2 regions of the Candidatus Pelagibacter sp. PS_11 genome follow, and region 2 is predicted to be linked to the other one. Evidence: riboswitches for the same ligand, from Rfam matches in the RefSeq annotation. Region 2 holds a riboswitch; the other holds the start of a gene.
What was found. A riboswitch is a leader RNA that binds a small molecule or an ion and turns the genes downstream of it on or off. The one in region 2 is predicted to bind S-adenosylmethionine.

Region 1 (3,421 bases), 120 kb from region 2:
TTTTTTCTTGTGTGTCTTCAGGGGTTCATTGGTTGGTATATGGTATCTAGCGGATTAATTGAAAATAATGACGTTAGTCACTTTAGACTTAGCATTCATTTATCTTTGGCTTTATTTATTTTATGTTTAATTTTTTGGTATATTTTAGATATTCATAAAATTAAAAAATTTGAAAATAAAATTCCAAATTTATTTTTATTATTTATACTTAAATTGATAGTTTTGCAGATTGTATTGGGTGCTTTTTTATCAGGTTTAGATGGTGGTCTCATCTATAATTCATGGCCTGATATGAATGGTGGTTTTTTTCCAAATGATGTTAGTTATGGTGATTTAATTACTACTCAATTATTTAACAACCCATCAATTATTCAATTTTTTCATAGATCAACTGCATATTTGCTTTTATTTTTTATAATTATTTTAAATTTTATCTATTTTAAAAAACAATATGATTTTAAATATGTATTATTTTTTGATGTTGCTATCTTGTTTCAAATTTTTTTAGGAATTATAACTTTGATTTCTGGTGTAGAGATTACATACGCTTCACTACACCAGCTAGGTTCAATATTAGTTTTGAGTTCTTATTTTTTGATATTATATAAAAACTCTAACTAACTGCTTTCAAATTCCCTTTAGAAGATTTATTTAAAGCTTGGTCTAAATCCTCAATAATGTCATCTATATGCTCAATACCAATACATAATCTTACGTATCCAGGAGTTACACCTGAGGCTAACAATTCTTTTTCTGTTAACTGACTATGAGTTGTTGTTGCAGGATGAATTGCTAAACTTCTTGCATCTCCAATATTTGCAACATGATAAAACATTTTTAAAGACTCGATAAATCTCTTACCTGCTTCAATACCACCTTTGAGCTCTATACCAACTAAACCACCATTTCCTTCATTTAGGTATTTTTTAGCACGATCAGCAATTTTACCCTCATGTTCTGTTGGATAGATTACTCTTGTTACTTCTTTATTTTTCTTTAAATAGTCAACAACTTTTGATGCATTTGAGCAGTGTTGTTTCATTCTAAGAGCAACTGTTTCAAGCCCTTGAATAATTCCAAATGCATTGTCAGGTGATAGGGCAGAACCAAGATCTCTTAGCAATGTAACCCGCGCTCTTACTGCAAAAGAAACATTAGCCCCAGTTAATTCTGGAACCACTTTTCCCCATATAGCTCCACCGTAACTTGCGTCAGGTTCGTTAAATAAAGGTTGTCTTTTGGGATCAGCTGTCCAATCAAAATTACCTCCATCAACTAAAGCTCCACCTACAACTGTACCGTGACCACCTATATATTTTGTTAATGAATAAACTACTACAGCAGCACCATGTTCTAAAGGTTTGCAAATTACAGGGGCAGCTGTGTTGTCCATTATTAATGGTATATTGTATTTTTTACCAATATCAGAAACTTCTTTAATTGGAAAAACTCTCAAATAAGGATTTGGTAAAGTCTCACCATAAAAAGCTCTAGTTTTATCATCAACAGCTTTTTCAAAGTTTTTTGGGTCAGAAGGGTCTGCATATCTAACCTCAATACCAAGTTTACTTAATGTATGCGTGAATAACGAAATAGTACCTCCATATAAATCCGTAGAGCTGACTATATTATCTCCGGCTTGTGCAACGTTTAAAATTGCAAAAGTTGATGCGGTTTGTCCAGATGCTACTGTTAAACAGGCTAATCCTCCTTCTAATGAAGCAACTCTTTTTTCAAGAGCATCATTTGTTGGATTCATTATTCTTGTATAAATATTTCCAAATTCCTTAAGAGCAAACAAATTCGCAGCATGTTCAGTACTATCAAATTGATACGATGTTGTTCTATAAATTGGAACTGCTACTGCTTTGGTTGTTGGATCGCTTCTATAATCACCACCATGTATAGCTATAGTCTCAGGGTTTTGTCTTTTTGTACTCATCTTAATACTCCTTTTTTAGTACTTTTGCTTTATGCAAGGCGTACAATACAGTTCAAATGCGCCTACCGATAATGTGGGTAAAAAATCCTTTTTAGCAATAACTAGCCTGCAATAGGAACAAATCGGCTATATAGAAATATCATTTAAGCAAGATATTGCAAGGGAAATATAAAATTGACATTATATCTAATAATAGTATTAATCCTCGCACAATGACAAAATTTCTAAAAAGTGGTGATTTAAACAGTAACTGGTTTGAGATTGATGCTAAAAATGCTGTAGTTGGCAGATTAGCTTCTATTATCGCTATGATTGTTAGAGGAAAAAATAAAACAACTTTTACACCTCATATGGATGATGGTGATTTTGTTGTTGTTAAAAATGTTGAACAAGCAAAGTTCACAGGAAAAAAATTTAAAGATAAAAAATATTATAGACATACTGGTCACCCAGGTGGAATTAAAGAAATTACTCCTGAAAAATTATTAGAAAAAAATAAACCTGGCGAGACATTAAAATTAGCTATTAAAAGAATGTTACCTGGTGGAGTTCTAGGAAGAAAACAATTAACTAAAGTAAAAATTTATGCTGGTGAAGAACACCCTCATGCAGCACAAAACCCAAAACTTTTAGACCTAGGTAAATTAAACAGTAAAAATCTAATAAGAAATTAATATGGAAACAGCAGCTACACCAAATAAAGTATCTACAAAAAAACCTAAAATTAAATTAGATTTTAAAGATAGTAAATACGCAACTGGTAGAAGAAAAAAATCTATTGCAAAAATTTGGGTGAAAAAAGGTACTGGCAAAATTTACGTTAATGGCAGAACTATGGATGAGTATTTCACTAGCGGAAGTCACAAAATGCAAATCACAAGACCATTTGAGATTATAAACCAAGCAACTGATTATGATGTAAGATGTAGAGTAGCAGGTGGTGGTCACACAGGTCAAGCTGGTGCAATGGTCCATGGTATTGCTAAAGCATTAATCTTATTTGATTCAGAGAATAGAGCAGTACTTAAGACAGAAAAGCTTAATACTAGAGACTCTAGATCGGTTGAAAGAAAAAAACCTGGTCGTAGAAAAGCAAGAAGAAGCTTCCAATTCTCGAAAAGATAATTCTTTTTTAACTCTAAACTGTTATAATAAAAAAATGCCTAAGCTTAATGTTTTAGTTGCTGGATCAACAGGTTATATTGGTGTTCAATTAATTAAATTATTAGTTAAACACAGCAATGTTAACATTAAATATCTTTGTGGTAATACGTCTGTTGGAAAAAATATCTCTAGTTATGAAAAATCATTAAGTTCAAAAAAATTACCTAAAATTATTAGATACAATAAAGAACTTTTAAAAAACATAGACCTTGTTTTTACAGCTCTACCTAATGGTGAAGCACAAGATATTTCAAATGATTTATTAAAACACAATATATTAATTGATTTAGCTGCAGACTTTAGACTTAATAAAGC
Region 2 (3,421 bases):
GAAGGTATACAGCAATGTTTGCTACATCATGAGATAACCAAACCCACCATAACCAGCCTGAAGTTATCCAAACCGAGTTACGCCAAAAGGAAATCCATTTGTCATTAACTTCATCTAATTTTTCATTAATAAATTTAGAGATAACGATCCAGCAAATATAAGCAGCAGCTGCAGCTAAACCATAGCCGACAACACTTTTCATAAGCATCTTTTCAAGTACTACCGTTGATGCAAAAGCTGATAAAACTAAGAAGGTTGTTGAAACAGGTATACCTACTCTTGTTAATACTAGAAGTATTCCTGGTGCCACTGCGTGATACCATTGTATTTCTTGGAAAGGTATTCTTGTTAGTCTGCCGTAAGAGATATCTCCATCATTACTGTACCAGCCCCAAGTAATAGCAAGTATCATTACAAATGATGCAGCGCTTGCAAGAGTGTACCATTTAAACCATTTTTGTTTTGACGCGATAAAAGTTCCCAATGTTTGAATTGAGTCATTTGCAATAACACTGTACCCCGCTAAAGCAAAGCCTACTATCGTATATATTAAGGTCATTTCCATTTTTCTATTTTCCTATTTTATGTTTTTTTATTGTTTTTCATTTCGAACGATTCTTAGTCTTAAGGTCGATTTAATAGGTTGGTAAAAATATATCTATAGATAAGTTTATTAGTTTACTTTGAGGAGAGTTGATTCATCAATTTTTATATTATTCGAAGTTAAAATCTAGCTAGAGAATTTAATAATAAGTTTTAAGAGGAGTTGATTCATCATCATTTATATTAATTAATGATTTTGTCTAGTTGAATAATGACTTAAATTTCATTTAATACAGGATTATAATTAACACAACTATAACGCTTAATGAGTTATATGAATTTATTGATAAAAGTATTTAAAAGATTCTCTATTACAAAAATTCTTAACCAATCTTATTATTTCATTAAGTAATAATCGTCCTAGATATAGACACCCGATTTAGGACTTGTTAAGGTCTGATTATGAAAGGTTATAGATTTATTACAAGTGACGACACTTCAGAATTTTGCCATCGTGTAACGGAGGCCATATCCAATGGATGGAAATTGTATGGTGAACCCAAAATGACTTTTGATAAAAAAAGAGGGGTCATGCGTTGTGCTCAAGCAGTTATAAAAAATTCACCTCAGAAAAAGTATTCAAAAAAGATGAAGCTATCATCGATATAAATGGCAGATCAGATATTACCCTTTGTTTATATGCTAGGGATACTCTTATTAGTACTCCCAGCTTTTCTACAATCTAATTCTAAATTAAAGCAGTTTTTAACTAATCTTAGTATTTGGATTGTCATTATTCTCATAATTTTAACTATTATTTATTTTTTCAATTGACAGTTTGAGAGAAAGTTGATTATATTTAGTTGCGCTGATTTAAGTTAAATTGCAGAGCGCGTTATAAATCCTGCTAAAGCGACGCTTAAACCACCGCTTTAGACAGGTGGTTTTTTTTTATCTTTCATAAAATTAAGCCGGGCAGTTGAACCATATTGTGCGCCCTGCATTTGCTTAAGCACTAAAAAGGAGAAAAGAGGCCTATGGATTTAACCCTCTTGTTATTTTGTGACCTTTTTTCTCCAAAACAAGAGGAAAAAAAATGAGCACAAATAAATTAAAAGAAAGATTAGATAAAGGACCTGTTATATGCGCAGAAGGTTTTTTATTTGAGATAGAAAGACGTGGGTACATGTCATCAGGGGAATTTGTTCCAATGGTGTCATTAGATCATCCTGAAGTTTTAGAGAACTTACATAGAGAATTTCAACACGCAGGATCTGATGTAGTTGAGGCCTTTACTTATAATGGACACAGAGAAAAAATGCGTGTTATTGGTAAAGAAGAACTTCTTGAACCACTAAATCGTTCAGCATTAAAAATTGCTAAAAAAGTAGCACTAGATACTCCTAAAGGATCAAAACCAAATTTGATGGCAGGTAATATTTCAAATTCAAATATCTGGAAACATAATGATCCACAATCTCAAAAAGAAGTTGAAGGAATGTTTACAGAGATGATTGGTTGGGCCGTTGAAGAAGGTGCTGATATGTTAATTGGTGAAACTTTTTATTATGCTGAAGAAGCTTTTAAAGCTTTAGAAGTTATGAAAAAAACAGGTTTACCAACTGTATTAACCATATCTCCAATGGGTGAAAATAAAATGAGAGATGGAAAATCCGTTGTTGATACCTGTAAAGAGCTAGAGCAATTAGGGGCTGATGTTGTTGGTTTAAATTGTTTTAGAGGACCTGCTACCATGTTTCCTTTTTTAAAAGAAATTAGAAAAGCAGTTAAATGTCATGTTGGAGCTTTACCTATTCCTTATAGAACCAGTGAAGATTACCCAACATTTTTTAATCTACCAGATCGAAGTAATTGTCAGTGTCCATCACCTCATGGAAGAACGTTTCCAACAGCATTGGACCCACACTTTTGTAATAGATATGAAATAGGTAAATTTGCAAAAGATGCTTATGAGCTAGGTATTAATTACCTTGGAGTATGCTGTGGAGCAAACCCAATGTTGATTAGGGAAGTTGCTGAATCTATTGGTTTAACTGTTCCAGCAAGTAAATATCGAGAGAACATGGAAAATCATTTTATGTATGGAAAAAATAAAAGAATTCCAAAACATATGACTGAATATGGAGACAAAGCGTAAATAAATTAAGAAGGGCATTTAACTAAATTGTGCGCCTGACATATGTCGAAGCACTAAAACAGGAGAAAAAAAATGAGTAACAATCTAAAAGAAACAATAAGTAATCTACAGAAGGATTTTACAGCTAACCCAAAAAATGCTGTGGTCCAATATGAAAGCAATTCAATTCTTAAGGAAGGACTTCAATCTGTAGTCACTCTTAGAGAGCATAAATTAGTTGTTGATGAACCCAAAAGTTTTGGTGGAAAAGATGAGGGACCCAGCCCAGTAGAGTTAATATTAGCAGCGTTAGCAACGTGTCAGGAGATAACCTATAAAGCATTTGCTACAGCAGCGGGTATTAATATTGAGAGTGTTAGTGTTAAATTAAAAGGTGAATTAGATCTTCAGGGTTTTTTAGCTTTAAATAAAAACACTAGACCTGGCTTTCAATCCATCTCTGGTACTGTTGATATTAAATCTTCATCACCAAAAGCTGAAATAGATAAATTGATTGATACGGTAAATACACATTGCCCGGTATTAGATATTTTATCAAAAGGAGTTCCTATTAAATTATTTCAAAAGGTTTCTTCAAGTTCTAATAATAAAGAGCACATAGAGCAAAGAGTAAGTGCTGCTTAACTAATTAACTCAAGCCCTATGAAAAATAGGGCTTGAGTCTTTTAAGTTCATTTCAAATCCTAAAAAATTAGAAGTTTGACTAGAATTAAGTATTAA

Region 1: another riboswitch for S-adenosylmethionine. It lies ahead of AC5SLT_RS02955 (O-acetylhomoserine aminocarboxypropyltransferase/cysteine synthase family protein); the one in region 2 lies ahead of AC5SLT_RS02245 (homocysteine S-methyltransferase family protein).

The regions. Positions count from the first base shown of each region.
Region 1 covers NZ_CM182075.1:541,464-544,884, forward strand. Annotated here, with positions in the region: gene AC5SLT_RS02950 (COX15/CtaA family protein) at 1-621, shown strand, start outside; gene AC5SLT_RS02955 (O-acetylhomoserine aminocarboxypropyltransferase/cysteine synthase family protein) at 614-1,942, opposite strand; SAM riboswitch class V at 1,947-2,015, opposite strand; gene rplM (50S ribosomal protein L13) at 2,155-2,616, shown strand; gene rpsI (30S ribosomal protein S9) at 2,618-3,067, shown strand; gene argC (N-acetyl-gamma-glutamyl-phosphate reductase) at 3,102-3,421, shown strand, end outside.
Region 2 covers NZ_CM182075.1:417,105-420,525, forward strand. Annotated here, with positions in the region: gene AC5SLT_RS02235 (hypothetical protein) at 1-559, opposite strand, end outside; gene AC5SLT_RS02240 (DUF1737 domain-containing protein) at 1,006-1,212, shown strand; SAM riboswitch class V at 1,508-1,572, shown strand; gene AC5SLT_RS02245 (homocysteine S-methyltransferase family protein) at 1,640-2,701, shown strand; SAM riboswitch class V at 2,705-2,769, shown strand; gene AC5SLT_RS02250 (OsmC family protein) at 2,774-3,325, shown strand.